Regions from separate parts of the Lysinibacillus sp. JK80 genome, predicted to be linked through region 3. Evidence: riboswitches for the same ligand, from Rfam matches in the RefSeq annotation. Region 3 holds a riboswitch; each other region holds the start of a gene.

Region 1 (10,872 bases), 1.9 Mb from region 3:
TGTATTGAAATTCTAACCCATGCCCCTTAGCGGGGCAGGAGACAGTGTCAGGCGGACAGTTTGACTGGGGCGGTCGCCTCCTAAAAGGTAACGGAGGCGCCCAAAGGTTCCCTCAGAATGGTTGGAAATCATTCGTAGAGTGTAAAGGCACAAGGGAGCTTGACTGCGAGACCTACAAGTCGAGCAGGGTCGAAAGACGGGCTTAGTGATCCGGTGGTTCCGCATGGAAGGGCCATCGCTCAACGGATAAAAGCTACCCCGGGGATAACAGGCTTATCTCCCCCAAGAGTCCACATCGACGGGGAGGTTTGGCACCTCGATGTCGGCTCATCGCATCCTGGGGCTGTAGTCGGTCCCAAGGGTTGGGCTGTTCGCCCATTAAAGCGGTACGCGAGCTGGGTTCAGAACGTCGTGAGACAGTTCGGTCCCTATCCGTCGTGGGCGTAGGAAATTTGAGAGGAGCTGTCCTTAGTACGAGAGGACCGGGATGGACACACCGCTGGTGTACCAGTTGTCTTGCCAAAGGCATCGCTGGGTAGCTATGTGTGGACGGGATAAGTGCTGAAAGCATCTAAGCATGAAGCCCCCCTCAAGATGAGATTTCCCATTACGCAAGTAAGTAAGATCCCTCAAAGACGATGAGGTAGATAGGTTCGAGGTGGAAGTGTGGTGACACATGGAGCTGACGAATACTAATCGATCGAGGACTTAACCAAAAAAGTTTGAAACTTTCAATGTATCGTTTATCTAGTTTTGAAAGAATAAGTCTTTCAGCTGAATAAGTGAAGTGATGATGGCAAAGAGGTCACACCCGTTCCCATACCGAACACGGAAGTTAAGCTCTTTAGCGCCGATGGTAGTTGGGGGCTTCCCCCTGTGAGAGTAGGACGTCGCTTCGCTTATTTTTTGTGGAGGATTAGCTCAGCTGGGAGAGCACCTGCCTTACAAGCAGGGGGTCGGCGGTTCGAGCCCGTCATCCTCCACCATTTTGGTCCCGTGGTGTAGCGGTTAACATGCCTGCCTGTCACGCAGGAGATCGCCGGTTCGATCCCGGTCGGGACCGCCATTATTATTGCCGGTGTAGCTCAGTTGGTAGAGCAACTGACTTGTAATCAGTAGGTCGTGGGTTCGACTCCTATCGCCGGCACCATTCCCTTGGAGGGGTAGCGAAGTGGCTAAACGCGGCGGACTGTAAATCCGCTCCTTAGGGTTCGGCGGTTCGAATCCGTCCCCCTCCACCATTTTAGGGGCATAGTTCAACGGTAGAATAGAGGTCTCCAAAACCTTTGGTGTGGGTTCGATTCCTACTGCCCCTGCCAGGTATTGAGGTACTCGTTCATAATACAGCTAATATAATCTATATAGTGGCGATTGTGGCGAAGTGGTTAACGCATCGGATTGTGGTTCCGACATTCGTGGGTTCGATTCCCATCAGTCGCCCCATTTTAAAATTGGGGTATAGCCAAGCGGTAAGGCAACGGATTTTGATTCCGTCATGCCTAGGTTCGAATCCTAGTACCCCAGCCATTTTTAATTTCACGAGCCATTAGCTCAGTTGGTAGAGCATCTGACTTTTAATCAGAGGGTCGAAGGTTCGAGTCCTTCATGGCTCATCATTTTTTAATTAACATGCGCCCGTAGCTCAATTGGATAGAGCGTCTGACTACGGATCAGAAGGTTATGGGTTCGACTCCTGTCGGGCGCGCCAATAAAATCATGTTTACGGAATGTAGCTCAGCTTGGTAGAGCACTTGGTTTGGGACCAAGGGGTCGTAGGTTCGAATCCTGTCATTCCGACCATCTTTCATGATAAATGGGGCCTTAGCTCAGCTGGGAGAGCGCCTGCCTTGCACGCAGGAGGTCAGCGGTTCGATCCCGCTAGGCTCCACCATTGTAATATTTTTGGAGGTATACCCAAGTCTGGCTGAAGGGATCGGTCTTGAAAACCGACAGGCGGGTAACACCGCGCGGGGGTTCGAATCCCTCTACCTCCTCCATTTTTCGGGTCAGTAGCTCAGTTGGTAGAGCATTAGATTGAAGCTCTAAGTGTCGGCGGTTCGATTCCGTCCTGACCCACCATTATTGCGGGTGTAGTTTAATGGTAAAACCTCAGCCTTCCAAGCTGATGTCGTGAGTTCGATTCTCATCACCCGCTCCAAAATGGGCCTATAGCTCAGCTGGTTAGAGCGCACGCCTGATAAGCGTGAGGTCGATGGTTCGAGTCCATTTAGGCCCATATTATTCCGAAGTAGCTCAGTTGGTAGTAGCACCTGACTGTTAATCAGGTTGTCGCAGGTTCGAGTCCTGCCTTCGGAGCCACGGCCCGTTGGTCAAGTGGTTAAGACACCGCCCTTTCACGGCGGTAACACGGGTTCGAATCCCGTACGGGTCATCAAGCATGTAGCACAGATGTGTGTTACATGCTTTTTTCTATTCTCCTGTTCTTTAAACGATAAAAGATAATGCAATAGCAGAAAAAGACCTATTTGCAAGGTGAGGGACTGAATTTAATTCCCTTAGCATCTTACTATGGGCTCCTATAAGCCGTTTCACTTACCACGTACACTTCCATGGTCAATACTTTTGTGAAGGCTGCTTGACTTCTCTAGTATAGCGATACAGGCGAAATCCTGGCCAGAGAATTTGTGAAACTGGTTCTGCTCTATGCGAAAGCGAAGCAACAGCAGCAAGTAAGTAGCCCAGAACGTATAGCTTTTTCACCATTTACAAAAATTCTATTGATTTCTTTGTTCTACAACCCCCTGAAAAAGGCTACATGACTACTGTAGCCTTTTTATATTAATTAAAATCTTTCTCCCTTACATTCTCTTACAAAGAGAGTCTATAGAGTAAATATGAACAAACTATTTCATATATAAAATATGTATGTTTTTTCAATTACTATTTTCATGGTGCTTGTTGTTTTGTTCCTCTAATATGAGGATAAGTGGAGGAATCGATATGAATATACAGGAGATACAGCAATTTTTAAGTCTATATCAGACAGAACAAAATGAATCAGAACTTTGGTTAAAGAATAGATTACAGGCAGTTAAGGATGCAGGTGAATATCACCCAACAACAGAGGAGCTAGTTTTTGGCGCACGGGTGGCATGGCGAAATAGCAATAAGTGTATTGGACGTCTGTTTTGGCAGTCACTGCATGTGGTGGATGCACGTGATGTTTTAGATGAAAAGGCTATTTTTCAAAAATTACTAGAACATATTGATTATGCGACAAATCATGGGAAAATTCGTCCAACTATAACAGTGTTTGCTTCAGATAGAGTACGGATTTGGAATCATCAACTAATTCGTTATGCAGGCTATGAAACAGATGCAGGCATTATTGGAGATTCACAGTCCATTAAATTTACAAAAGTGTGTGAGTCGTTAGGATGGAGGGGTAAAGGAACTGATTTTGATGTACTACCACTCGTTATACAGGTGGATAATCGTGCTCCTCAAATGTTTGTAATTCCTGAAGAAAATATAGTAGAGGTCTCAATCCGTCATCCAGAGTCAATCGATGTGGAGAAATTAGGAATGAAGTGGTATGCCGTACCTATTATTTCGAGTATGCGTTTTCAAATGGCTGGAATTGATTTTCAAGCAGCTCCATTTAACGGCTGGTATATGGGAACAGAGATTGGTGCACGAAATTTAGCAGATCATGATCGTTATAATATGTTACCTGCAATTGCAGAGATTTTTAATCTTGATACAACCAAACATGCGTCTCTTTGGCGTGATCGTGCTTTAGTAGAACTTAATATTGCTGTTCTTCACTCATTTAAAGAAGATGGTGTGAGCATTGTTGATCATCATACAGCAGCTCAGCAGTTTAAATTGTTTGAGGAGGCAGAAAAATCAACAGGAAGAGAAGTTACAGGCAACTGGACATGGTTAATCCCACCACTTTCCCCTGCCACAACTCATATATTCCATAAACCCTATGTAAATATTTATCATACACCAAATTATTTTTACAAAAAACCATGCTATTAGTGTAAAGGAATTGTTTACTTTCAATACTTTTGATGAGAGAGGGCGCTTACTATGTTAAATCAGCAAATTCCCAATATCCCATGGAGACAATTGACGACACCTTATGGTAGAGGTACAGCCATTCCTAAGCTGATAGAACAGGAGCAATACACACAACTAGCTGAATTAATTGAACATCAAGGTACACTGTGGCAGGTGACACCATGGGTTTTGCTTGTCCTGCTAAAAAAGCTTACTCGTAAAAAATTAGAGGCTGTCTCCTTACAAGAGGTACAGTTATATTTAGCTGTGGCACATGCTATTACCAAGGATTATCTCGACCCAGTCAATACTGTTAAAAATATGCAGGAGCTATTAGACGTCAACTATTTGTGGATAGAAAATGAGGATAATGATGAGCAGGAGTGGGAGAAAGAAACGCCAAAGGGCTATGAGGAGCAAGCTTTTGTAGGCTATTACTATTATAGTTATATGCTTTTACAAGAGGCTGTTCCTATTTTTTCTACTATAACAGCTCATAATAATGAAGCATCAGAATGCCTTGCTGAATTGCTAACATTACTCCGCAATCCGACAATTAAGTAATGTGTAAACACTATATAGAAATAGAGCAGATGGAGGAATCTAATCCACCTGCTTTATTTAATTTTAATGCACATATTCATCCTTAGAGGCTCTCATTGAGCAAAAGAAGAGTAACATTGCTACAACGACAAAGAGCCATCCCGCAATATTCCAGCCGCCAAATAAATCATGCAAGTAGCCAAAAAGAATAGGACCAATTGCGGCAAATAAATAACCCAAAGATTGCGCAAAGCCTGATAAATCTGCTGCTTCAAATGCAGTACGAGTACGGAGAGTGAAGAACATCATTGCTAGGGCGAATGAAGAACCACCTGCTAACCCTAGAAGAACCATCCACAGTACCCCAAGACTTGTCCATTCCATGACAACCCCAACAAAGCCTACTAAATAGAAGGATGTAAACATCAATACAAGTGGGCGTTGAGAAGTCATTTTACCAGCAATAATAGGCACTGCTAAGGCCATTGGTACTTGTGAGAATTGCATGATTGAAAACATCCAGCCAGCTTTATCAGGTGCTAAACCTTGAGCAATATAGATCTCAGGTATCCAAGCTGCTGTTGTGTAGAATAATAAAGACTGTAAACCCATTGCCCCTGTGACAGCCCAAGTAACAGGTGATTTCCATAAAGGTGTACTGGTCTTCTTAGATGTAGTAACTGGTTCTGGTTTATTTGATTTTAGTTGAGGTATCCAAATTAAGATTGTAATTAGAACGAGTATGAGTGCAATGGAAAGTGCACCTTGCCAGCCTAACGATGAATTAGCTATCGGATAGCTAATACCAGCACCAAGGCCAGCAGTAAAATTCATGGACATGGTGAAAAAGGCCATTAATAAACCCACATGATAGGGAAATTTCAACTTCAATAATCCTGGAATTAGTACATTTCCAAAAGAAATGGCTACGCCAATTAGCACAGTACCCAATAGAAGTAATTCTGTAGTACCAAGTGAACGTAGGACAATTCCTAAAGCCAAGAGAAAAGTGGATAAAAATAATGTTAGCTCAAGCCCTAGTTTGCGTGCTACAACTGGTGCAAATGGAGATATAACAGCAAAAGCCAGCAATGGTATCGTTGTTAGAAAGCCTGCCAAAACATTAGATATTCCAAGATCTTCACGGATAAAGGATATAATTGGGCCAACAACAGTTAGTGGCATTCGTAATGTAGAGGCTATAAAGATAACTCCAAAGACTAAAAGTAAGGTTGTTCCTTTCCAGCTAATTTTTTTACTTGGAAAACTAGTGGAATGATCATTTGTAGTCAAAATAAAATCCCCCCTAATAATAACCATTCTAATTGAACTACTATAACACTTTATCACACTATTAAAAATAGTAGAAGATTCATAAAATACAGAACATTTGTTGTTGTATTGAAATGTCTATGGTCTTATGTTAGTATAATAAACATCATAAATTTAATAATTATATGCCTCATGTTTGTATTGAGGTAGAGGTCGCGATATTTATAAGTATGCTAATTGAAATGACAAGCATTGATGAAATTAGTTGAAAGGAAATATTGCCGAAGTGTGAGGGGACTTGAAAACCTCATGCTGGGGCTGTCTCCGAAAGGAACAGAACTGTCACGTTTGCACAACGTGTTGAGCTATCATGTAGGAAAAACTGAGGATTAATGTAGCCATCACAGTGTATATGTGATGGCATTTTTTTGCCTCATAAATAGGAAGGAAGCTATATCGTGAGTGAAATAAAAGTAAATCAGCTCGGACATAAAGCACCGAAGCTGAAAAAAGAATTAAAAAGCCGTCATATTACAATGATTTCTTTAGGCGGTACAATTGGTACGGGACTATTTTTAGCCAGTGGAGGAGCAATTGCTCAGGCAGGTCCTGGAGGAGCATTGCTTGCCTATGCTTTAATTGGTATTATGGTGTATTTTTTAATGACAAGCTTAGGGGAAATGGCTGCCTATATGCCATCCTCAGGTTCATTTAGTACGTATGCAACCAAATTTGTAGATCCTGCTTTGGGCTTTGCATTAGGCTGGAACTACTGGTATAACTGGGCAATCACCATTGCTGCCGAAATTGCTGCTGTGTCATTAATTATGAAATATTGGTTCCCAGATAGCTCATCAGCACTTTGGACAGTATTATTTATTGCTGTTGTATTGACGTTTAATTTACTATCCGTAAAAAGTTATGGTGAAAGTGAATATTGGTTTGCCATGATTAAAGTAGCAACGGTTATTGTTTTTATTATCATTAGCTTACTAATGATTTTTGGTATTTTAGGTGGGCAGGCTCCTGTAGGTTTCACTAATTTCTTTGTTAGTGATGGGCCATTCCATGGTGGCTTCCTTGCTACATTTGGTATTTTCCTAGCTGCAGGATTTTCATTCCAAGGAACAGAATTACTAGGAATTACAGCTGGTGAAACAGATGATCCTGGTAAAAATATTCCGAAGGCTGTTAAATCTGTATTTTGGCGTATTCTTTTGTTTTATATTTTAGCGATTGGTGCAATTGGGATGTTAATTCCATTTACAGACGAACGTTTATTATCAGAAGATATCGCAGTATCACCGTTTACACTAGTGTTTGACCGCCTAGGTATTGCCTTTGCTGCTTCATTAATGAATGCCATTATTTTAACGGCTATGCTGTCAGCAGGAAATTCAGGACTATATGCATCTTCTCGTATGTTATGGCAATTAGCAGTGGATGGACATGCACCTAAATTTTTTGCAAAGCTAAGTCGTAGAGGTATTCCGATTTATGCACTTATGGCAACATTAGCTGTAGGCTGTTTAGCATTTTTGGCATCCTTCTTTGGCGATGGAGTGGTTTATATCTGGTTATTAAATGCTTCTGGAATGTCTGGGTTTATTGCATGGCTAGGTATTGCGTTTAGTCATTATCGTTTCCGCCGAGCGTTTGATGCACAGGGCTTAGATCCAAAGTTATTACCTTATAAAGCCAAATTATTTCCGTTTGGACCATTATTTGCTTTTACAGTTTGTATGATTGTAGTCATTGGACAAAATTATACAGCCTTTACAGGCGATAAGATTGATTGGTACGGTATCCTTGTTTCGTATATTGGGATTCCATTATTTTTAGCATTATGGTTTGGCTATAAAATAAAGCACAAAACAAAAATGCTTCCACTTAAAGATTGTGATTTAAAAGTTGAAGATTAGATAATAGAGCTGTTCTATAAACCAAAGAGTGATGGTTTATGGAGCAGCTCTTTTTTCAACACTCATAAACAAATCACTAATCAAACATCATAAATATGGTAATGTAATATACATATGGAAATTGGGTTTTGATAGGAGAGGTGCATCATAGTGCAAAAGCATATTTTACTTGTAGAAGACGATGAAGCCATTCGTGAAATGGTTTCTAATTACTTAACGATGGAAGGTTTCCATGTCACAACAGTGACTAATGGCGAAGAGGCATTACAAAATTGTTTGCAAAAAACCTTTGACTTAGTCATCTTAGATATTATGATTCCTAAATTAAATGGATTGGAAGTATTAAAGATTATTAGAGAGCAGGCAGCACTTCCTATCATTATTATGTCTGCAAAAGACAGTGATGTTGATAAAGCATTGGGCTTAGGATTAGGGGCAGATGATTATATTGCTAAACCCTTTTCTATGCTGGAATTTTCAGCACGTGTAAAGGCTGTTATCAGAAGAGCTACGAAATACTCTAGTCAAGCTGAACAAAAGCAAGAGGTCCTAGAAATTGATAATTTAAAGATAGATATTGTTAATTTTTCAATAACAAAGAGCGGACAAGAGATAAAGCTGACATCAAAGGAATTTTCCATTTTAAAATTGTTTGTGACAAATCGCCACAGAGTTTTTACCAAAGAGCAAATTTATCAGACGATATGGAAAGATGCCTATTACGGAGATGAAAATATTATAAATGTACATATCAGAAGACTACGTGAAAAAATAGAAGATGATCCGTCACATCCTCAATATATTAAAACCCTATGGGGAATCGGCTATAAATTTGAAGGGTAAAACTATATGATATTTCTATTATTATTAATCATTGTATTGCTAATCGGCATTCTTATTTTTCAATGGAAAATCAAGAAGGAACAAGAACGTGCTATCCAATATATTCATCGAAAACTACACGTAATTGTGAATGAACAGACGTATGAAAAGATTCTAGTAACAACTACAAATTCAGAAATTCAACAGTTACTTATTACACTGAATACTTTGCTAGATCAACATCGAAAAATTCAGGCTACGCATCGTAAAATGGAAAATTCCATGAAAAAGATGTTGGCCAATATTTCACATGATCTTAAAACGCCTTTAACCGTTGTACTTGGCTATATTGAAATGCTTCAACTTCAAAATGGGATTAGTGACGAGGAACAGCAACGTTTACTTAAGGGTGTACATGCTAAAACATTAGAAGTATTAAAAATTATTCATACATTTTTTGACTTGGCAAAATTAGAGGCTGGGGACACAGATTATCCAATCACTAAAATCAATGTCAGTGAAATATGCCGAAAAAATGTTTTGTCTTTTTACGATTTGGTTACTTCACTGGGATTAGATATTAAAATTGATATCCCAGAAAGCTCCATATATGCACTTGGTAATGAAGAAGCATTAAATAGAGTGTTAAACAATCTACTGTCTAATGCTATTGCATATGGAGCAGATGGCAATGTAATTGGAATTACCATAAGAAATGATGAAGTCAATATTGATATTGATGTGTGGGATTGTGGCAGGGGCATTGATGAATATCATATCGATCGCGTTTTTGAAAGAATGTATACGCTTGAGGATTCTCGAAATAAATCTTTCCAAGGTAGCGGTTTGGGACTAACGATTACAAAGAGACTAGTAGAAATAATGAATGGCTCCATCCGTTTATCGAGTATTCCCTATGAAAGAACTATTTTTACGATTTCGTTAAAGCGAATGATGTATTAAATCGATTATGCTTGTAGAGCTTTAATGCTTTGCAGGCTTTTTTACTTAAGAAATATGTAAGAATGCAGTAATAAAATAGAGAGTTTCATTTTTTATAATGAAGCTAGTCACAATTGAGGGAGAGAATTACATGACATACATTGTAAAAACAAATCAGCTTACGAAAGTGTACGATGGAAAGGAAGTTGTTTCTGCTGTCAATATGAACGTTAAGAAAGGTGAGATTTATGGATTTTTAGGTCCTAATGGTGCGGGTAAAACGACTGTTATGAAGATGCTAACTAATCTTACGAAACCTACAAGTGGGGATGTAGAAATTTTGGGGGCGAAATTGACGGACAAATCCTATGAAATACTAAAAAGAATGGGGACAATTATTGAATATCCTATTTTTTATGAAAAATTAACGGCTAGAGAGACCCTGGAATTACATTGTGAATACATGGGTTATTATGATAAGAAAGAAATTGCACATGTTCTTAATTTAGTAAAGTTATCGAATACAGAGAATAAGCAGGTTAAAGATTTTTCTCTGGGGATGAAGCAAAGATTAGGCATCGCAAGGGCCATTATTACAAAGCCAGAGTTACTTATATTAGACGAACCAATTAATGGATTGGACCCAGTAGGGATAAAGGAGTTAAGAGAGCTTTTCAAGATGCTTTGTAAGGAGTACGGCATAACCATTATTATCTCTAGTCATATTCTAGCTGAAATAGAACAATTGGTCGATACAATAGGTGTTATTAAGAATGGAAGGCTCATCACTGAGGTAGCAATGGATACTATTAATCGTGATCAGGTCAATTATACTGAAGTGATCGTAAGTGATGGGAAAAAGGCAGCGTTTATTATTGAAAGCGAATTAAACATTACGAATTTTAAGCTGATGGATGATAACTCTATACGTATATACGACTCAACAGTATCCCAACAAAGCCTATCGAGAGCATTAATTGAACATGACGTTGAGATTGAAGAGATTAGTAAAAAAACTAGTTCATTAGAGGATTATTTCTTAAAGCTAATCAATGGAGGTGTTGTCCATGCTTAATTTAATGCGTTTAGAAATGAAAAAATTTCATTTAGGTTCATATGTTAAAGGAGCCATTATCGCTAATTTTGTTATTCTTGGTTTTTTGTTTATGATTTTATTTATTTCTAAAGTGGAAGGAGACCCAGGGCTTGAAAATTATGAGGTTGCATTCAGTGTTATTGATTCATTTGTAAGAGCAGTTTTTATGATTTTTGCTTCTACGTTAATAGCTAAGTTAATCATCGGAGAATATAAATTTAAAACCATTACATTAGCCTTTATGTA
Region 2 (10,872 bases), 2.3 Mb from region 3:
TTCGTTATATAATAAAGAAAATAACTAACATTATTCTAATGAGGGGAATTTTTACTTAGGGGGGCAGGTAGGTAATGAACGATTTAATAAAGCGAAAACTGGATATTTTACCAGATCAACCTGGCTGCTATTTGATGAAGGATCGACAAGGGACTATCATTTATGTCGGTAAAGCAAAAGTTCTAAAAAACCGTGTACGATCTTATTTTACTGGAACACATGAAGGGAAAACGCAAAGGCTTGTAGGTGAAATAGAAGATTTTGAGTATATTGTAACGTCATCAAATATTGAAGCACTTATTTTAGAGCTGAATCTCATCAAATTACATGATCCAAAATATAATGTCATGTTAACGGATGATAAGACCTATCCATATTTAAAAATTACGAATGAAAAACATCCTCGTCTGATTACGACACGGAAGGTAAAAAAGGATAAGGCAAAATATTTTGGTCCTTATCCGAATGCCTATGCAGCAAGTGAAACGAAAAAGCTATTGGATCGATTGTATCCGCTGCGCAAATGTGTACAATTACCTTCCAAGGTTTGCTTGTACTATCACATGGGTCAATGCTTAGCACCTTGTGTGAAGGAAATAGATGGTCAGGTTTATCAAGAAATGATTGAGGATATGACGAAGTTTCTAAATGGTGGTGTGGAGGCAGTCAAAAAAGAGCTTGAAGTTAAAATGCTAGCAGCTGCAGAAAACCTGGAATTTGAGCGAGCGAAGGAATTCCGAGACCAAATTGCCCATATTGATACGGTTATGCAGAAACAAAAAATAGTTTCAAGTGATACAACAAATCGAGATGTATTTGGCTATGCTGTTGAAAAAGGATGGATGTGTGTTCAGGTTTTCTTTGTGCGCCAAGGAAAGCTGATTGAGCGCGATGTCTCAATTTTCCCCATCTATCAAGATGCAGAGGAAGAATTTTTAACATTTGTTGGGCGCTTTTATGAAAAGCCAGAGCATATTAAGCCAAAAGAAATTTTTATTCCACAAGCCATTGATGCAGCTATCTTAACAGAATTATTAGAAATTAAAGTGCTAACACCGAAAAGAGGTCAAAAGAAGGAATTGGTTGAATTAGCTACCAAAAATGCTGAAATTGCTGTGGCAGCTAAATTCCAGCTAATAGAGCGTCAGGAAGAACGTACGATTGGTGCTTGTGAGGCACTTGGAGAAGCAATGGGTATTAGTACACCTTTAAGAATTGAAGCTTTTGATAATAGTCATATGCATGGAACGGATGCAGTATCTGCTATGGTTGTTTTCATTGATGGGAAGCCTGCGAAAAAGGAGTACCGAAAATATAAAACGCGTACAGCAGCCAAGCATGATGATTACGGTGCAATGCAGGAGGTTATACGTCGTCGCTATATACGTGTTTTAAAGGAAGGACTACCATTACCAGATTTAGTCTTAATTGATGGTGGTAAGGGACAAATGGAAGTAGCCCGTGAAGTACTAGAAGATGAGCTTGGTCTTGTTATACCGATTGCTGGTTTAGCCAAGGATGATAAGCATAATACATCTCAGCTCTTGTTTGGTGATCCACCGGAAGTGATTAGCTTAAAACGTACAAGTGATGGCTTTTATTTATTACAACGAATTCAAGACGAAGTCCATCGCTTTGCTATTACCTTCTTGCGTCAACAGCATGAGAAGCATGCCATTCAATCTGTATTAGATCATATTGAAGGGGTAGGACCAAAACGAAAGCAACAGCTGCTTAAACATTTCGGTTCAGTCAAAAAAATTCGAGAGGCGAGCGAGCTAGCATTACAGGAGGCTGGGATGCCTGCTAATTTAGCAAGCCAAATTTTTAGCTATTTTCAGCAACAATCATTGTCAAAGGAATAGGCATGTGCTATGGTTATAAATAACATTGTTTTCAATGTTATGGAGAGTCAACTGCGTGACTAGTTTGTTTACGCTAAGGCTTAATGAATTGAATACATTCACTTAAAAGTGATGATAGAGGTGCAAGATTCAAGAGTAACACGATGGAGGATGGACAAGTCCAGAGATATTGTGTGAAAGGGGAGCTTGCCGAAGTACAGTATTGTTGTTCCATTGTTGTACTGGTTTTGCATTTAAGAAATGTAAGACTGTCGATTCTAAACGTTTCGGAGAGCTATCACACATGCGCAAGTTACGATTATTGTACATGTTATAGGCAGCTTTCACGTTATGTGGAGGCTGCCTTTTAGTTTTCTAGAAACGGTTTTACCCCCCATAATTTGGTGAAATAGATGAACTGGAAGGGAGTACGAAAGAAATGGCTAAAATCGTGATGAAGTTTGGAGGAGCTGCATTAGCTTCTTCTGAACAAATCCAAGAGGCTGCTAGGAAAGCGATTGCTGAAAAGGACAAAGGATTGGATGTAGTAGTGGTCGTTGCAGCAATGGGACACACTGCGAAAGAGATGAAAATGATGGTACACCAACTAACTGACGATGTGTCGAAAAGAGAATTAGATGCAGTTTTGTCAACTGGCTCTCAATTATCTAGTGCTTTATTTGCCATCGCTTTGCAGGAAGCAGGCTATGAGGCTGTATCTCTAACTGGATGGCAAGCTGGTATACATACGGATGGTATGTATCGACATGCTCGTATCGACTATATAGATATTAGTCGTATGGAAGAACATTTTGCACAGGGACAAATTGTGGTTATTGCTGGAGAACAAGGGATTGACGAAGTGCACAATATCACCACGCTTGGGAAAGGTGGAGCTGAAACAACTGCTGTTGCACTTGCCATAGCGTTGGAAGCGGAGAGAGTAGATATGTATACAAATGTGGACGGTGTTTATACAGCAGATCCACGATATGTTCCCAATGCCCAAAAGCTTCAAGAAATTTCCTATGATGAAATGTTGGAATTATCGAATTTAGGGTCTCATATCATACATCCTCGTGCGGTGGAGTTAGCGAAGAAATTTCAAATGCCTGTTATTATACGTTCGAGTTTAATAGAATCAGTAGGCACTTTATTGAAGGAGGAAGTGGAAATGGAAAAAAATTTAGTCGTTCGTGGTGTTGCATTTGAATCAGATATTATTCGTTTAACAGTAGGGTATGATGCTTTTTCCAATGCTTCATTAGCAGATATATTTACGGTTCTTGCAGAGAACCGTATTAATGTAGATATTATTGTCCAAGCCATTATTGATGGGTTGAAGCCAACTGTATCGTTTTCCATTTTAAAAGAGGAATTTGCGGAAGCATTACGTGTTTTAGAGGATAGTAAATTATCACTTGGATTTAGTTTTGCTGACTTCGAAATTGGACTAGCAAAAGTTTCTATTATTGGTTCAGGCATGGCTTCTAATCCAGGCGTTGCTGCTCGTATGTTTGATCGGTTACGTCGTGAAAATATCCCTGTAAAAATGGTTAGTACTTCTGAAATAAAAGTGTCCGTTGTTGTACCACAGGATGATATGATCCAAGCAGCTAATGCGCTCCATGATGAGTTTAATTTAGAGCAAGCACTTTACATATAATAATAGAAGAAACAGCATTTTATGTAATTGACCGAAATAAAAGGAAGAAAAAAGAAGGATTGTCATCCCATTCTTTAATGGGAAACAATCCTTTTTAATTATTCTGAGGGAATGGTATTCATAATACGTTCTTTAACGTCCCATTTGACTGTAAACATGACGTATTGTTGCTTTTCCCGTTTTTCATTATAGCATTCTGTCAGGTAGCCTTTAGCTAGTTGAATTTGCTCTGCTATAAATCCTGCTTCAAGTTTAAAGCTGCGCTGCTTTATTTGAAGAATTTCAGGGTCATTTGTCAACTGGAAAATACGTCCATCTTTTGATTCCTTTATGAGTTCTAATGTACCCCAGCAGGCATCTGCGAAAAATGCGATAAGTTCATCTTGACTTTTACATGGGAACTTGCGAGCAAGCTCTTTACCTGCCCAATAAAGGACGTCATCTTCATGTTTACCGAGTATAGAAGATAGAATATGATCACGAATGATCTCATAGCCAAATGATGAGATTGTAGGAGATGGAGTGTTTAACATTGTTATCCTTCTTTCTTAGAATTTTCTTAAAATTTAACGGTAATAAAGTAATGATAGATTTTTCGAGAAAAAACGACGCATCATGTACTAGATTAGTTCTTTAATAAGCTCTATGAAAAACTCCGAGTTGCCTTGACGCTCGTAGCTCTTGAGAGTACAATAAACATGTCATAATATTGTACCATGATGAAATACACAGTCAATGAAGTATCATTTACAAAATGATGACTTCTTTTGTTGTGCTATTTTAAGTACTAAGGGGGGTAACAGTCTTGTCGAAAGATCGAGAGTTTTTATGGCGTCGCTTACATTCTCTACTTGGGATCATTCCAGTAGGTCTGTTTTTAACGATGCACCTGTTCATTAACTTTACAGCAACAGGCGGGGCAGAAAGTTACAACGATGCTACCGCAGTAATGGAAAAGATTCCATTCCTTATCCTAGTTGAATGGATTGTCATCTATATTCCATTAATGTTCCACGCATTTTATGGTGTCTACATTGCATTCACTGCTACACCAAACACAGGACGTTTCAGCACGTACCGTAACTGGATGTTCTCTTTACAACGTTTTACTGGTGTATTCTTAGTGATATTTATTGCATGGCATATTTTCCAAACTCGTATTCAAAAAGCACTTGGCACACACGTTGATTACGACATGATGGCGAATATTGTTGCTAATCCATTCATGCTTGGATTCTACATTGTTGGTATTTTATCAGCAACTTTCCACTTATCTAACGGTTTATGGGCATTCCTAGTAAGCTGGGGTATTACACAATCTCCTCAGTCTCAAAAGATCGCTACTTACGTAACAAACATTCTTTTCGTAATTCTAAGTGTAGTTGGTGTGGCTGCTATTTTAGCTTTCGTATAATTCAATAGAAGCTACGATAGAGCACATGCAATCATTGCAATTTTTTAAGAGGAGTGAGAAATAATCATGGCGAAAAGCAAAATAATTGTTGTCGGCGGTGGTCTTGCCGGTCTGATGGCAACGATTAAAGCAGCTGAAGTTGGTACTGAAGTTGATTTATTCTCATTAGTTCCTGTAAAACGCTCACACTCTGTTTGTGCGCAAGGCGGAATTAATGGTGCGGTAAATACTAAAGGTGAAGGGGATTCTCCATGGATCCACTTTGATGATACAGTTTATGGTGGGGACTTCCTAGCGAACCAACCACCAGTTAAAGGTATGTGTGATGCAGCACCTGGCATTATCCACTTAATGGACCGTATGGGTGTTATGTTCAACCGTACACCAGAAGGACTTTTAGATTTCCGTCGTTTTGGTGGTACTTTAATGCACCGTACAGCTTTCTCTGGTGCAACAACAGGTCAACAATTACTATATGCGCTAGATGAGCAAGTTCGTTCTCATGAAGTAGCTGGTTTAGTAAATAAATATGAACACTGGGAATTCCTTGGTGTTATTATCGATGAAGACGGCGTTTGTCGTGGTATCGTAGCGCAAGATATGCGTACAGAAGAAATTAAATCATTCCGTGCAGACGCTGTTATTATGGCGACTGGTGGCCCTGGTATTATCTTCGGTAAAACAACAAACTCTGTTATTAACACAGGTTCTGCTGCTTCTATCGTTTATCAACAAGGTGCTTCATATGCGAATGGTGAATTCATTCAAATTCACCCAACAGCGATTCCTGGAGATGACAAAAACCGTCTAATGTCAGAATCAGCTCGTGGTGAAGGTGGTCGTATTTGGACTTATAAAGACGGTAAACCTTGGTACTTCTTAGAAGAGAAATACCCAGCTTATGGTAACTTAGTACCACGTGATATTGCGACACGTGAAATTTTCGACGTTTGTGTAAACCAAAAACTTGGTATCAATGGCGAAAACATGGTATACCTAGATCTTTCACATAAAGATCCACATGAATTGGACGTTAAACTTGGTGGTATCATCGAAATCTACGAAAAATTCGTAGGGGATGACCCACGTAAATTACCAATGAAAATTTTCCCAGCAGTTCACTATTCAATGGGTGGATTATGGGTTGACTACAATCAAATGACTGAAATTCCTGGTCTATTTGCAGCAGGTGAATGTGATTACTCTCAACATGGTGCAAACCGTCTTGGTGCAAACTCATTATTATCTGCTATCTACGGTGGTATGGTTGCAGGACCAAACGCAGTAGACTATGTAAAACACCTTAAAAAGCATGCTGAAGATCTTCCACAAGAGATTTACGATGCTCGTGTAAAAGAGGAACAAGCGAAATGGGATGCTATCATGAAAATGGAAGGCACAGAAAACGCTTACTTACTGCATAAAGAGCTTGGTGAAATGATGACTGCTACAATGACTGTAGTACGTTACAATGATCAGCTTGAAGATACATTGAAAAAACTTGATGAGCTTACTGAGCGTTGGAACAACATCAACATCAATGATACGCAAAAATGGAGCAATCAAGGCGCACACTTTACACGTCAGCTTAAAAATATGTTAGTGCTTGCAAAAGTAATGACAAAAGGTGCACTATTACGTAATGAATCTCGTGGTGCACACTATAAACCTGATTTCCCTAACCGTGATGATGAGAACTTCTTAAAAACAACAATGGCGAAGTTTGACCCAGCTACTGGTAATCCAATCATCACGTACCAAGAAGTCGACGTTTCATTAATCCCACCACGTAAACGCGACTACTCTGCGAAAGGAGACTAAAAGTTATGCAAATCGCAGCTAATACTGGAAGAATGGTCAAAGTGGAAATCTTACGTCAAGATACACAAGGCGGCAATAGCTACTGGCAAAAATTCCAAGTGCCTTACCGTCATGGTATGAACGTAATTTCAATTTTAATGGAAATTCAAAAAAATCCTGTTACTGAAGATGGTGTAAACACATCACCAGTATCATGGGATATGAACTGTTTAGAAGAAGTTTGTGGTGCATGTTCAATGGTGATCAATGGCCGTCCACGTCAATCATGTTCTACACTAGTAGACCAATTGACAGAGCCGATTAAATTGGAGCCAATGAAAACATTCCCTGTTATTCGTGACCTACAAGTTGACCGTGAACGTATGTTCAACGCGCTTAAAAAAGTTAAAGCATGGGTACCAATCGATGGTACGTATGATTTAGGTGAAGGTCCACGTATGCCAGAAGGTAAACGTCAATGGGCTTATGAACTATCTAAATGTATGACTTGTGGTGTATGTATGGAAGCATGTCCAAACGTGTCTGAAAAAGCTTCATTCATCGGACCAGCTCCATTATCACAAGTACGTCTTTTCAACACTCACCCAACTGGTGCTATGATTAAAGATGAACGTTTAAATGCGATTATGGGTGACGGTGGCCTTGCAAACTGTGGTAACTCTCAAAACTGTGTTGCTGCATGTCCAAAAGGGATTCCTTTAACAACATCCATCGCTTCATTAAACCGTGCAACTACAGTGCAAATGTTCCGTAACTTCTTCGGTTCTGACCACTACGTAGACTAATATACGGACAAGCTGAACTCCCTTACACGAAGTGTAAGGGAGTTTTTTATAGTTATAGAAATGAAATTTATCAAGTTGTTTATTTACATTTTTTCTATGATAATATAGCATTTTCTTTTATAATGAATATGTATTCATTTTGTTTGCCGTTGATTGATAAAAGACGGGCAATTACATGACAGGGGATGGTATATCATGAAGGCAAATTATATCGATAATTTTCAAGAGTGGGAAAAGGGTTTTTCATTTTTTAGCGAGGTACGAGTGCGATTTTCAGAAACAGACATGTATGGTCATATGAACAATACGATTAGCTTTACATATTTTGAGCAAGCAAGAATTGATTACTTCAGACATTTAGGAATTTTAATGCCCCCAGTTGGAGAAGAGAATGTGAAATCTATACCTATTGTAGCCGATTTACAATGCGATTATGTAAAGCAGGTTTTCTTTGATGACGTACTACGAATCTATACAAAAATCGCGCAAGTTGGGAATTCGTCGATGGACATTCACTATCTAGCAAAAAATCAAAAGGACGAAATCTGTTTCACTGGTCGTGGAACAATTGTACAAATGGATCCTCGTACAGGTAAAAGTGTGCCGATTTCAGAGGAAGAAAAAACGAAATTCATTCAGTTGGCCATTCTGCCTCACTAGTTCAATATATAAGTATATGTAAATTTATTGAAATAGTAGGTTTTGCTTTTTACGTAAAATTTATGAATGTAACAATGTAATTTTCGAAATTTTTAAGGAAACATGGAATAATCATGCAAATAGCCGTCACCGCTTCCTGCCCCTTAACATAAGTTACAATACGTGCGGGGGAGGAGGGTGTAACTGAATGAATGGCTCTCATCATCGTTCTCTTTTAACAAACCGAGAACGTGAAATATTTGCGCTTTTATTAGCTGAAAAAACAACGAGAGATATTGCAGAGCAGCTTGGTATTAGTGAAAAAACAGTGCGAAATCACATTTCCAATACAATTCAAAAGCTAGGTGTAACGAATCGATCTCAGGCGTTAATTGAGCTGTTACGCTTGGAAGAATTTAAATTAGACTAATGGACACTTGCTATTTCGTGAAAAAAACGACAAAATAGAACTATTCAACGTATTTTTAGGAGTGAAATAGTTATATGTCGGATGAAGTAACAAAGCACTCACCTGAAACCGTTGCAACGGTTGAAAAGGAATTACGCTATATAGCGGCCATCGTGAAGCAAAAGGGAAGAGAAATTGTTTCCGATTATGCGATTACGCCGCCACAATTTGTTGCATTACAGTGGTTAGAAGAGCTTGGTGATATTACAATTGGCGAATTATCAAACCGTTTATATTTAGCTTTTAGCACGACAACAGATTTAGTGGACCGAATGGAGAAAAATGAATTAGTCAAGCGTGTGCGTGATGAAAATGATCGCCGTGTCGTTGTCGTTCATCTTCTCGAAAAGGGCGAACGTATCATTCAAGAAGTAATTGAAAAAAGACAGCAATATTTGCAAGAGATGCTTGTTGGTTTTAATGAACAAGAAGTCGCGCAATTATCAAGCTATTTAGAAAAACTACATGTACACATGAAACAGGATTGAGGCGGAAAGTATGAATGCCCCGATAGGCGTTATTGACTCAGGAGTAGGCGGTTTAACCGTAGCAAAAGAAATCATGAAGCGATTGCCAAACGAAACGATTTATTATATTGGCGATACAGCAAGGTGTCCGTATGGTCCAAGAAGTCGTCAGGAAGTACGGAATTTTACTTGGCAAATGGCAAAAGCACTCGAAAAAATGAATGTTAAGATGCTCGTTATAGCTTGTAATACAGCGACTGCAGTAGCACTCGAAAGTTTACAAAGAAATATGCCTTTTCCAGTACTAGGTGTTATCAATGCTGGCGCACGTGCAGCTGTAAAAAAAACGAAGCGACATGAAGTCGTTGTGCTTGCAACAGAAGGAACAATTAAAAGTGGGGCGTATGAAGAAGCCTTATTGTCACTTAATACGTCAACACATATTATTCCACTAGCTTGTCCCACATTCGTACCACTTGTAGAAAGTGGCGAATATAAAGGTGACTTTGCAAATAATTTAATAGCAGAAGGCTTAAAGCCGTTGAAAAATCGACAATTTGATACGGTTATTTTAGGGTGTACACATTATCCTATTTTACAAAAACAAATTGAAGCTGTTGTCGGAGAAGATGTGAATGTTTTATCTTCTGCGGAGGAAACAGCAAAGGATGTACAGGAAATGTTAGCGTATAATGGCACTTTAGCAAATGCAAATGCGGTGCCTGCTCATAGATTTTTTGCAACTGGTTCTGTCCCAATTTTCCGTTCGATTGCTGAGAATTGGTTAGAGCAAGGTACTCTCGACATAAAACGTATCACATTAAAATAAAAAATCAGCTTAGCAACAGGCTAGGCTGATTTTTGCCGTTTTCAGCATTGTACATAAGCCACCGAGTACTTTTTTGATGGCACAAATTATGATAAGATGAGGGCGCGAAAGTTTTTAGGAGGAACGAAATATATGACAAGATATGATGGTAGAAATGCAGATGGGCTACGACCTGTGAAAATAGATAGTGAGTATCTATTACACCCTGAAGGCTCCGTATTAATTCAAGTAGGCAATACAAAAGTAATTTGCACCGCAACGATTGAAGACAAGGTACCTGGTTTTCTACGTGGGCAAGGAAAAGGGTGGATTACAGCCGAGTATTCCATGTTGCCTCGTGCAACCGCTCAACGGACACCACGTGAATCCTCTCGTGGGAAAGTCAATGGTCGTACAATGGAGATTCAGCGCTTGATTGGGCGTGCATTGCGTGCTGTAGTCGATTTAGAAGCGCTAGGCGAACGTACTGTATGGATTGACTGTGATGTCATTCAAGCGGATGGCGGTACTCGTACAGCATCCATTACGGGAGCATTTGTTGCCATGACACAGGCCATTGCTAAATTTGCTGAAGAAAAGCCATTTGAAAAATTCCCAGTAATAGACTTTTTAGCAGCTACAAGTGTTGGGATCGTTGAAGAACAAGGCGCTATTCTTGATTTAAATTATGTAGAAGATGTGGCTGCAGCTGTTGATATGAACATTGTGATGACAGGCGCAGGACGATTTGTTGAATTACAAGGTACTGGTGAGGAAGCTACTTTTTCTCGTGAAGAACTAAATGAATTGTTAGCATTAGGTGAAAAAGGCATACAACAATTAGTTGAGCTTCAAAAAATAACGCTTGGTGAACTGGCACAAAAAGTTGGAGGGAATCAATAATATGAAACAAGTAGTCATCGCCACAAAAAATAAAGGAAAAGCAAAAGATTTTGAAG
Region 3 (10,872 bases):
TGGATCATCATTATGCACGTTTAGAGGAGCGATTATCAAGGGCTCATGATCGCTTCTCAAGTCCCACGTTTGAACAGCAAGTTTCGAAGTTTAAAGAAACACAGCAAGAGCTGCAAACAGCAATTAAAGATGTCTTTGCCCTGCATACCGCAACTGAACAAGAGAAACAACAGCTACAGGATGTGGCGGGTGCTAGCAGCTATCAGCGAGATTAACAAAAAAATGGGTGGCTCAGCAAATGTTCTGAACCACCCTGTTTGTTTTTATTCAAAATAATCTTTATAGTAGCCACCGACATTACCTGTGTTGTCGATGATAAAAACGAACTCTTCTGTTTCATTTTTCACTTCATACTCTTTTCCTACTGTCAATACGTTTGATACTAAGTATTTCGATGCATTTGTATGTTTGCAAGTAACCGTTCGTAATGTTGGCGCATCTTTCCATTTTAAATGTAACATATTCTCTCTACCTCTCTTTACTAGCAAAAGTTAATGTCTATTGCTTATTTTATAATATTTTTGGTCTTTTGTGGAGAAAAAAGAAATACTATACCTATTCTATCCAAAAAAAATGAATATTTGAGGTGTTATGATGAGTTTTGGTGGTGTACCGCAATGGTTTTTTATCATTGCTGTAGCATTCGCAATCTGCTTTGTACTTTATGCAGAATGGAATTCTAGAAAATAAGTGAGTCCAACAGGTTGGACTCACTTTTTTGTGCTTATTTTAATGTACGCTTTAAAAATTCCTTCGTACGTTCATGTTGTGGATTGACTAATACTTGTGCTGGAGGGCCTTCTTCCACAATTACACCTTTATCCATAAAGACAACACGATCTGCTACTTCTTTGGCAAATTCCATCTCATGTGTCACGATGAGCATCGTATTGCCCTCGTTTGCTAGCTGACGCATTACCTTTAATACCTCACCCACCATTTCTGGGTCTAATGCGGATGTTGGCTCATCGAATAGCATTACATCAGGATTCATTGATAAGGCACGAGCGATGGCCACACGCTGCTTTTGTCCGCCTGAGAGTTGACGGGGCTTGGCATTCACATATTGATCCATGCCAACGATTTTCAAGTATTTAAGCGCCGTTTCTTCTGCTTCTTTTTTCGAACGTTTTAACACTTTGATTTGGCCCACTGTGCAATTACTTATGACATTGTGGTTGTTAAATAAATTGAACTGCTGGAACACCATGCCTAAATGTGTGCGATATTCTTGAATATTGTGCTTTTCATCTAGGATGTCTTCCCCTTTATAAATAATTTGACCGCCACTTGGCGTTTCTAATAAATTTATGCAACGAAGCAATGTGGATTTACCAGAGCCAGAGGAGCCAATTAAACAAACTACCTCCCCTTTTTCCACTTGGAAATTCACATCTTTTAACACTTGGTTACGTCCAAATGATTTACTTAAATGCTCGATTTTAATGACTGCCATTTGTGCGTCCCCCTATACGGCTTCTTTTTGTTCTTTTTGATAGGCATCAGGACCATCTAGACGTTTTTCAACATACAGAAGGATGCGAGATGCGGTAAATGTCATGATGAAATAAAGAACACATGCAACGAAGAATGATTCGAAATAACGGAAGTTGTTACCCGAAATTGATTTTGTTTGGAAGAATAATTCCGTTACTCCAATGACATTTAATACGGCTGTATCTTTAATATTCATGATTAATTGGTTACCTGTCGCTGGTAAAACATTACGCGCTACTTGTGGTAAGACAACATGAAGCATAATTTGGAAGTGATTCATGCCAATTGCTGATGCTGCCTCGTATTGACCATTATCAATGGATACAATACCGCCACGAACAATTTCTGCCATATATGCCCCTGTATTGAGGGAAACGACTAAAATACCTGCTGTAATAAAGTGCATATCGATACCGAATGCGATATCTAATCCGTAGTAGACAACCATAGCTTGTACAATCATTGGTGTACCACGGAAAAATTCAACATAGCATGTTAGTATAAAATTAATGAGCTTTAAGCTATAAAATTTCACACCTTTTTTACGAACTGGAATCGTATGCATAATTCCGATGAAAAATCCGATAAATGCACCAATAATTGTACTAATACTCGAAATCAGTAACGTATAATACGCACCTCGTAAAAACATTTGCCAGTTGTTTTCAATAATTGAAAGTATCCATTCAAGACTCATGATGTTCCTCCTAACAATGTCATCTTGCTCGCTTATTTCTTTTGTGTCCTAGCTCTTTCTACCATTCTATGATTTGTCACGCTAGGACATTATCATTATGTAGAGAGGTTCTCATTTTGATAATGATGAAATGATCATGCACGGACTAATTGCTAGTCCGTGCCATGTCATTATTGTGCTGCGGGTTGTTGAGAAATAGCTTCTTCCATAATCGCTTGACGATCATCTTCTGAAATGCCTTTTAGGATTTCATTGATTTTTTCACGATTTGTATCATCTTTACGTAAGCCTACAGCAATTGAAGTATTTGATAGGTCTGTATCAAAGCCTTCTTCAAATGCTACATATGTGAATTTATCGTTGGCAGCAGAAGCGGAAATGCCCTCTGGACGTTCAGCTACATAGCCATCAATTTTACCTGCTTCTAACGCCACACGCATTGCTGGGAAGCTCTCCATTGCTGTTTGCTTTTCTACGCCTTTAATTTGATCGATAACTGTGTAGTTTGATGTATTTAATTGTGATGTAATTTTAGCACCTGAGAAGTCTTGAATCGATTTTGCGCCTTCATATTTGCTACCTTTTTTAATAACCATAACAAAATCAGAAGTATAATAGTTTTCTGTAAAATCAATTGTTTTCTTGCGTTCTTCTGTTGGTGACATACCTGCAATAATTGCATCAATTTTGTTTGATTGTAGCGCTGGAACTAAACCGTCCCACTCCATTTTAACAATGACTAACTCTTTGCCTAGACCTTCAGCGATTTTCTTTGCCATTTGTACATCATAGCCACCTGCATACTCTGCATTATCCGCAATTTTCACTGCGCCATTTGCATCGTCTTGCTGTGTCCAGTTGAACGGTGGGTAGCCAGCCTCCATTCCAATTCGGAATTCACCGCCACCTTCTTCTTTGTCAGTTCCAGCATCACTTGAACCGCCCTCTTTTTTGTCACTTGTGCCACATGCAGCTAGCACAATTGCCGTCATGATAGAGATCATTACTAACAACCATTTTCTTTTCATGAAAAACTCCCCTTTTCTGTAAAAAAATAAGACAACTGTACTAAAAAAGACCTAAGTTTATTGAACTTAGGTCTTACCTTTTATGACAGTTGCCCAAATCCTCACTATAATTTCCATGTTTCCGAGATAGCACAACCTAGTAAATCTGGAAATCCATTTACTAGGACAGTCCTGCACTTATTCACTGCAGACCCAGTATAAAAGTACGAGCTCCTTTTATACTTCGGCGATATTTCCTTCTTCATTGCGTCTTCGCTTGCTTTTACTCAACAATGAACTAATAAATACCGCGCCTCTACCTCACTGGTAACAATTCGTGAGGTTTGTTTATTTAATTGATATTTAGATACTACTATAAAACTAATATGTTCGTCAAGACGATTTTAACATTTTTCTGACTAATGACAATATTAGGATATTGTGCGTTCTGCTTCCACTTTAAATCGTTGAACTTTTGTTGATATTTCTGAAAATTACAACAAATATTTATTATAGAGTATGTTCTACATATGAGAAAAGTTGCGTTTTTTTCTTTCTTTGCTCCTATAAACGATGTACCATTCGTACTCTTTCAAGCATAGAATCGCTCAATACCTTTCGTCATACAAAAAACCCTGCTGAACATTGTTCGCAGGGTTTAATGGAATTATGAATTTAATAATAAATCTTCAGGATTTTCGATTAATTCTTTAACTGTTTTTAAGAATCCTACAGAATCTTTACCATCGATGATACGGTGATCGTATGAAAGTGCTACATACATCATTGGACGGATTTGAACTTCACCATTTACTGCAACTGGACGGTTTACAATTGAGTGCATACCTAAAATACCAGCTTGTGTACCGTTCATAATTGGTGTTGACATTAATGAACCGAATACACCACCATTTGTGATTGTGAATGATCCACCAGCCATGTCATTTAAGCCTAATTTTTTATCACGAGCTTTTGTCGCTAAGTTAGCAATATCTTTTTCGATTTCTGCAAAGTTTTTGCTATTAGCATCGCGTACAACTGGTACGACTAAACCTTCTTCAGTCGATACAGCAATACCGATATCAAAGAAGTTATTTAAATGAATCTCATCGCCAGAGATTTGAGCGTTTACGTATGGGTATTTTTTCAGTGCTGCAACAACAGCTTTAGTGAAGAATGACATGAAACCAAGTTTGATGTCGTTTGCTTTTACAAACTCTTCTTGTTTACGTTTACGAAGTGCCATGATGTTTGTCATGTCAATTTCGTTGAATGTTGTTAACATTGCTGTTGATTGTTTAACTTCTAATAAACGTTTTGCAATTGTTTGGCGACGACGGCTCATTTTTTCAATTGTTACACGGTCAGAATTAGCTGCTGGTGTGAATACTACTGGGCCACCTGAAGTTGCTACGGATGTAGGTGCTGCTGCTGGTGCTACAGCTGGTGCTGTACCATGAGCTGCTACATCTTGTACACGTACACGTCCTTGTGGATCTACTGGAGATACCGCTGCAAGGTCAATACCTTTTTCACGTGCAAGACGACGTGCTGCTGGAGATGCAACTACACGCTCACCAGAAGTTTCTTCTACTACTGGAGCTGCTGCAACTGGTGCAGGTGCTGCTTGTGGCGCTGCTGGTGCAGGTGCTGCCTCAGTTGGTGCTGCCGCTGCTGGAGCTGCTGCTGCGCCTTCGCCTGCTTCTACTACTGCGATAACTTGACCAACTAGTACAGTATCGCCTTCTTCAGCTAAAATTTGTGTTAATACACCTGCTTCTTCAGAAATGATCTCAGCGTTTACTTTATCTGTTTCAAGTTCAACGATGAATTCACCTTTTTCAACGCGATCGCCCACTTTTTTTACCCACTGTGCGATACTACCTTCTGTAATCGATTCTGCTAATTCAGGGACTTTAATTTCAGCCACTTTCATTTCCTCCTTTGATTAACGTGCATGACGCACATAGAAGGGCTACTGCTTAAGGGCAAGTAGCCCGGTTTCAAAAATTGATATATGTTATTTAACCTTTACTGGCTCAGCAACCGCTTCTTCAATAAGAGCTGCTTGTGCTGCTTTATGAGAATCTGCATCCCCTTCAGAAGTTGAGCTCATTGCAGGACGGCCTACATAGCGAAGTTTTTTACCTTCTGAAAGTTCATATAATGTTTCTAATGCATAATTCCATGAGCCTTGGTTTTTAGGTTCTTCTTGTACCCAAACAATCTCTTTTGCATTAGGATACTTAGCAATGATACCAGCAACTTGCTCTTTTGGGAATGGGTAAAGTTGTTCTACACGAATAATGTGTAGGTGATCGAAGCCTTCGCCGTCTTTCACGCGCTCTGCTAAGTCGATCATCACTTTACCTGTACCTAAAACGATACGCTCTACAGCTTCTGGTTTAGCCCCTAAGCGTGGTTGTTCAATCACTTCTTGGAATGAACCATTTGCTAATTGCTCAGCATTCGCCGCAGCTAATGGGTGACGTAATAATGATTTTGGTGATACGACTACAAGTGGACGTACTCCTTCTGTACCTAATAATGCTGCTTGACGGCGTAATAAGTGGTAGTAGTTTCCTGCATTTGAACAGTTCGCTACAAACCAGTTATTTTCAGCTGACATTTGTAAATAGCGTTCCATACGGCTTGAAGAGTGCTCTGGACCTTGACCTTCATAACCATGAGGTAAAAGGATAACTAGACCAGATTTTTGACCCCATTTTGAGCGTGCCCCTGAAATAAAGTTATCAAACATCACTTGTGCCATATTCGCAAAGTCACCGAATTGTGCTTCCCATACTGTTAGTACATGGCTATTTTCTAGGTTGTAACCATACTCAAAGCCTACCACCCCAGCTTCAGTCAGTGGAGAGTTGTGTACTGTAAAGGATGCGTTCGCACCAGAAATATGGTGTAGTGGTGTGAAGACATTGCCATTGTTTTTATCATGCAGTACTAAGTGACGTTGAGAGAATGTACCACGTTGTGCATCTTGACCTGTAAAGCGTACTGGTGTGCCATCTTGAATAATCGTTGCATACGCTAAAGTTTCAGCATGACCCCAGTCAACTTTTGCAGACGCATAAGCATCACGGCGTTTTTCTAAGATTTTACCAAGCTTTTTCTGTGGTTCGAAGTTTTCTTCAAACACTAAAAGCTCTTCATTGATTTTTTCTAAACGTTCCGCACCTACTGCTGTATCAATTTGTGGGAACTCTACTTTTAATTCTTCTGGCATTTCTAAATGATGATGATCATCTTTTTCTGCCATTTCTTTGACGTGGTCATAGGCTGCTTGCATTTCTGCATAGATAGCTGTATCTAGTGCAGCTACATCATCAGCAGTTACAAGACCTTCTGCCACTAATTGTGCACCATATAATGCACGCACTGTTTCATGTTTAGACACTAATTTGTATGTTTCTGGGTTTGTCACTGTTGGGTCATCTGTTTCATTATGACCATGGCGACGGTAACCTACTAAGTCCACAATAATGTCTTTGCCAAATGTTTGACGGTAGTTTGCCGCAAAACGTCCAACTTGCACTACTGCCTCTGGGCTATCTGCATTGACATGGATTACTGGTACTTCATAGCCTTTTGCAGGGTCAGAAGAATACACAGAAGAACGAGAATCATAATGTTCGGTTGTGAATCCAATCATATTGTTTGCGATAATATGGATTGTTCCACCTGTTGTAAAGCCTTCTGTTTTAGCGAAGTTTAACACTTCTGTTACAATCCCTTGACCTGGGAATGCAGCATCACCGTGTACAAGAATGCCTAAGCCCTTTGTACGGTCAAAAATAGGTTGCCCTGGTTTAGATGTATCATCTTGTGTTGCACGAGTAGCACCAAGTACTACTGGATTGCCCACTTCTAAGTGAGATGGGTTGTAAGCCAATTTCACATTCATACCGGATTCACGGTTGTAAGAAGCACCCATGTGGTATTTCACATCACCTGTCCAACCTTTTGTAATTTCAAGGCGGCCATGCTCTGGCATAAATAAATCATTGGAAACATGTGCAAAATCAGAGAACATCATGTCATAAGGTTTATTTAAAATGTGTGTTAAAACGTTTAAGCGACCACGGTGTGCCATACCAATACGTACGTTTTCCACATTTTTTGCTTCTGCCGTTTTAATAATTTCATCAAATAGAACGATTTGCGTATCTAAGCCCTCACCAGAGAAACGCTTTTGTCCTACAAAAGTTTTATGAATAAACTTCTCGAAATTTTCAACGCGAGTTAAACGATCTAATAAGGCTTTCTTCTCATCCGCAGATAATGCTTGTTTGAATGAGCCTGATTCGATTTGCGCTTGAATCCAATCACGTTCTTCAGTAGCTACTACGTGACCATATTCAAATGCTACTTTATCTGTATAAATAGCTTTTAAATAGTCGATTGCATCCTTACCATTTTTCACGTTTGCTGGCACATCTTTGAAGAAGATTGCTGCAGGAATTTCAGCTAAATCTGCAGCGCTTAAGTTGAACGCGCTTTCTTCAATTTGAGCTGTTTGTAGTTCACGGTTTTTCAGAGGATAGATATCTGCTGCTAAATGACCGCGTGAACGAATTGCATCTGCTAGTTTTACAGCGGCTAACACTTTTTTGTAATCGCCAGCAGGAGCCGCTGCTGTATGACTAGCTACAGCTACTTCACCTTCTACTACTACTGGTGCACCAAATTGTTGGAATAAAGAAACTAACTCCGGTTCTACTTCTTCAGGAGACTGTAAGAATAAGTCGTATTGCTCCATCACATATCCTAGGTTAGGACCAGAGAAAGCTGACCATGGAGAACTTACAGTTGTAACGTTGTTCGACATGAAAAATGACCTCCAAATTTTGCCTTTCGGCAGTTCCATTAATTAAATTGCAATTAATTATATAATATTTAGCCGTTCTTTAAAAGAATGTTTCTCACTACTTTTCCATATTTTAAAGAACGTTTTTTCCATCTCAATCTTACTACTCTTCACAAAAAATACAACTCTTTTTAGCAAATTAAGCAATTTTTTTCGCAAAGGATAGAATAATGAAATAAAGCGTGTATTTTTCTTAATATTTTAGCGGGATTTTCAGCGAGAAAACGGTTCCAATATTAACCTCACTCTTGACTTCTACTGTGGCATTGTATTTTTCAAGTAACATCTTCGAAATACTAAGCCCTAAGCCTGTTCCACCAATTTGGCGATTTCTTGCTTCATCCACTCGATAAAAACGATCAAAGATAAACGGAATATTGTCTTGTGCTATTCCTATACCATTATCAGTAATTTCTAAACATGCATAATTTCCAGCAACAGAAATAGAAATTTGTATCTCAGGAATTTTTTCACAATAACGAATGGCATTCTCTATTATATTACGAACGATTTGACTTAGTGCATTTTCGGTGATAAATAACGGACCAATTTCACCATGTTTCGACAGCGATATTCGCGCTTGTGGATGAACAAGCTTTACCTCATCCATCACTGCTTCGATGACCACTAATGCATTGGCCTCACTTGTTTCATCTTTTTCCTCACGCCGTGCAAGTTCTAATAATTCCTCAATCATTTTGCGCATACGAGCAATTTCTGTTAAGGAGGTATCAATGGATTCCTCTAATATGGCAGGATCATGTTTGCCCCATCTTTTTAAAAGAGAAAGATGCCCTTCAATTGCTTGAATCGGTGTACGCAGCTCATGAGAAGCATCGGCGACAAATTGCTGCTGCTGGGTAAATGAGATTTGCAGCTCGTTCATCATGGCATTATACATCTTCAGTAAATCACCAATTTCGTCATGTGATGTATAGGTTAGCTGTATAGGCTCCTTAAATCCTTGATCCATCACAGTTTTCATGGATGCACGCAATTCGTGTAGTGGCTTCATTAAATAGTTCGCTAGATAATAGCCAATAGAGCCAGATAACACTAAGGCTCCTAACCCTGCAATCAGCATGGCTGTCAAAAGATAATGCATGAGAGATTGAAAACTAGTTAACGGATGAATCACCTGAATATAGCCTTGGAAAAAGCCCATCCGAATCGGTTCATTGATGACCAGCACATCCTGCTTATCAATGGTCATCTCAAAAATTTCTTGCAACGAATTAAGTGGTGCAGCAGCAGAGGTATCATTGATTCGTAAAATATCCACCCCATCAGCATTAAATATTCGGACCGTCTCATCACGATCCGCAATCGATTTGAGCAAGCCTGTATTTTGCTGAATTTGCTGAATGGTAATTGTAGGACCTTGGGACTCTAAAAAAGAGATGATATCCTTACTTGTCCGATTGACCTTACTCTCCTCATCATTTAATAACCATGTATGCAGAGAAACATAGACGACTACACAAATAATCGTAAAGCTAATAAAGATGACACTGCTTGAGGTCAGCATCCATTTTTTTTGCAGGGACTGCTGACGTAAATAATTTCTTAACTTATTCATTCTCGCATCACATACCCAACACCGCGAACGGTTTCAATATAATCATTCATCGCCCCAGGGAGCTTTGTACGTAAATGTCTGATATAAACATCTACCACGTTGGTTTCGATATCCGTATCATAGCCCCAAACGGATGTTAAAATATGCTCTCGTGTACATACTCTATTTTTGTGCTCGATTAATAGTTTCAATAAGTCATATTCTGTCTTTGTTAGATCAAGTTTATTCCCCTGAACGAAAACTTCATAGGCAGCTACATCTATTTCAATATCCCGTAGGCATAAAGATTCACTGCTTGTCTGCTCTGGCGTGACACGACGTAAAATCGTCCGTATCCTAGCCAGCAGCTCTTCTATCGCAAAAGGTTTGACGATATAGTCATCAGCCCCTGCATCGAGTCCTGCTACACGATCCATCACAGCATCTCGTGCCGTTAATAAAATGATTGGTACTTGTGATTGTGTTCGGATACGACGGCAAATCTCAATCCCATTAATACTTGGTAACATCACATCCAGTAAAAGTACATCAAAATTTTCCGATGTTGCCAAAGCCAATCCTTCTCGACCATCAAAGGCAGTTTTTACTTCATAGCCTTCGTGTTGTAATTCAAGTTCGACAAAGCGAGCGATATGCTTTTCATCTTCTACCAACAATATCTTCTTAGGCATCATATCACCTTCTATTCCAAAATAACGATGTAGGATTTTTATCCCTATACTGTTATAGCATAACATCAAATAAAAAGTCTGTCTCACAAGGAAAACCTTGTGGACAGACTTTTTAGTGTATATCTGAAATGGAGAGGTTGTTTTTCCCCGACTCTTTTGATTTATATAATGCTTGGTCAGCTAAATCCATTAGCTCATCCAATGTTCGAGCATGGTCTGGGTAATAGGCAATGCCAATTGAAGCAGTTGGTGTAAAAAGATGGTCCTCTATCATCCAGCCTTCTGCTAATTCATCGCGAATCCGTCGAATAATATGCATAATTTGATGATGTCTTTTTTCCTGATCTCTTGTTAAGCCAGTTAAGATGACAATAAATTCATCGCCACCTATTCGAATAACCATATCATGGCTTCGAACTGTTTTGTTCAAGGAACTGCCGAATCGCTGAATAAACGCATCGCCCGTCTCATGGCCAAAGCGATCATTTACTTCTTTAAAATCATCACCATCTATATAGAGCATCGCCACACAGGTT

What was found. A riboswitch is a leader RNA that binds a small molecule or an ion and turns the genes downstream of it on or off. The one in region 3 is predicted to bind lysine.
Region 1: it holds a riboswitch for lysine, as region 3 does, so the genes downstream of both, HXV90_RS14175 (amino acid permease) here and HXV90_RS04615 (transporter substrate-binding domain-containing protein) in region 3, are expected to answer to the same signal.
Region 2: it holds a riboswitch for lysine, as region 3 does, so the genes downstream of both, HXV90_RS16415 (aspartate kinase) here and HXV90_RS04615 (transporter substrate-binding domain-containing protein) in region 3, are expected to answer to the same signal.

What each region holds. Positions count from the first base shown of each region.
Region 1 covers NZ_CP058997.1:2,820,895-2,831,766, reverse strand. The annotation lists rRNA gene HXV90_RS14285 (23S ribosomal RNA) at 1-716, shown strand, start outside; rRNA gene rrf (5S ribosomal RNA) at 784-899, shown strand; tRNA gene HXV90_RS14275 (tRNA-Val) at 911-986, shown strand; tRNA gene HXV90_RS14270 (tRNA-Asp) at 991-1,066, shown strand; tRNA gene HXV90_RS14265 (tRNA-Thr) at 1,075-1,150, shown strand; tRNA gene HXV90_RS14260 (tRNA-Tyr) at 1,158-1,241, shown strand; tRNA gene HXV90_RS14255 (tRNA-Trp) at 1,246-1,319, shown strand; tRNA gene HXV90_RS14250 (tRNA-His) at 1,368-1,443, shown strand; tRNA gene HXV90_RS14245 (tRNA-Gln) at 1,453-1,527, shown strand; tRNA gene HXV90_RS14240 (tRNA-Lys) at 1,541-1,613, shown strand; tRNA gene HXV90_RS14235 (tRNA-Arg) at 1,632-1,708, shown strand; tRNA gene HXV90_RS14230 (tRNA-Pro) at 1,724-1,800, shown strand; tRNA gene HXV90_RS14225 (tRNA-Ala) at 1,816-1,891, shown strand; tRNA gene HXV90_RS14220 (tRNA-Ser) at 1,905-1,997, shown strand; tRNA gene HXV90_RS14215 (tRNA-Phe) at 2,004-2,079, shown strand; tRNA gene HXV90_RS14210 (tRNA-Gly) at 2,085-2,158, shown strand; tRNA gene HXV90_RS14205 (tRNA-Ile) at 2,163-2,236, shown strand; tRNA gene HXV90_RS14200 (tRNA-Asn) at 2,243-2,319, shown strand; tRNA gene HXV90_RS14195 (tRNA-Glu) at 2,321-2,392, shown strand; gene HXV90_RS14190 (nitric oxide synthase oxygenase) at 2,962-4,008, shown strand; gene HXV90_RS14185 (hypothetical protein) at 4,060-4,593, shown strand; gene HXV90_RS14180 (CynX/NimT family MFS transporter) at 4,657-5,865, opposite strand; lysine riboswitch at 6,044-6,220, shown strand; gene HXV90_RS14175 (amino acid permease) at 6,303-7,766, shown strand; gene HXV90_RS14170 (response regulator transcription factor) at 7,917-8,609, shown strand; gene HXV90_RS14165 (sensor histidine kinase) at 8,616-9,551, shown strand; gene HXV90_RS14160 (ABC transporter ATP-binding protein) at 9,682-10,605, shown strand; gene HXV90_RS14155 (ABC transporter permease) at 10,598-10,872, shown strand, end outside.
Region 2 covers NZ_CP058997.1:3,256,499-3,267,370, reverse strand. The annotation lists gene uvrC (excinuclease ABC subunit UvrC) at 75-1,865, shown strand; lysine riboswitch at 1,973-2,150, shown strand; gene HXV90_RS16415 (aspartate kinase) at 2,284-3,510, shown strand; gene HXV90_RS16410 (YslB family protein) at 3,609-4,043, opposite strand; gene HXV90_RS16405 (succinate dehydrogenase cytochrome b558 subunit) at 4,316-4,924, shown strand; gene sdhA (succinate dehydrogenase flavoprotein subunit) at 4,991-6,745, shown strand; gene sdhB (succinate dehydrogenase iron-sulfur subunit) at 6,751-7,530, shown strand; gene HXV90_RS16390 (acyl-CoA thioesterase) at 7,726-8,190, shown strand; gene HXV90_RS16385 (helix-turn-helix domain-containing protein) at 8,378-8,599, shown strand; gene HXV90_RS16380 (MarR family winged helix-turn-helix transcriptional regulator) at 8,674-9,126, shown strand; gene racE (glutamate racemase) at 9,137-9,934, shown strand; gene rph (ribonuclease PH) at 10,067-10,816, shown strand; gene HXV90_RS16365 (XTP/dITP diphosphatase) at 10,818-10,872, shown strand, end outside.
Region 3 covers NZ_CP058997.1:887,054-897,925, forward strand. The annotation lists gene HXV90_RS04595 (toxic anion resistance protein) at 1-215, shown strand, start outside; gene HXV90_RS04600 (DUF6501 family protein) at 264-461, opposite strand; gene HXV90_RS04605 (amino acid ABC transporter ATP-binding protein) at 725-1,456, opposite strand; gene HXV90_RS04610 (amino acid ABC transporter permease) at 1,469-2,194, opposite strand; gene HXV90_RS04615 (transporter substrate-binding domain-containing protein) at 2,365-3,222, opposite strand; lysine riboswitch at 3,342-3,528, opposite strand; gene odhB (2-oxoglutarate dehydrogenase complex dihydrolipoyllysine-residue succinyltransferase) at 3,869-5,131, opposite strand; gene HXV90_RS04625 (2-oxoglutarate dehydrogenase E1 component) at 5,222-8,047, opposite strand; gene HXV90_RS04630 (HAMP domain-containing sensor histidine kinase) at 8,280-9,665, opposite strand; gene HXV90_RS04635 (response regulator transcription factor) at 9,662-10,336, opposite strand; gene HXV90_RS04640 (diguanylate cyclase domain-containing protein) at 10,449-10,872, opposite strand, start outside.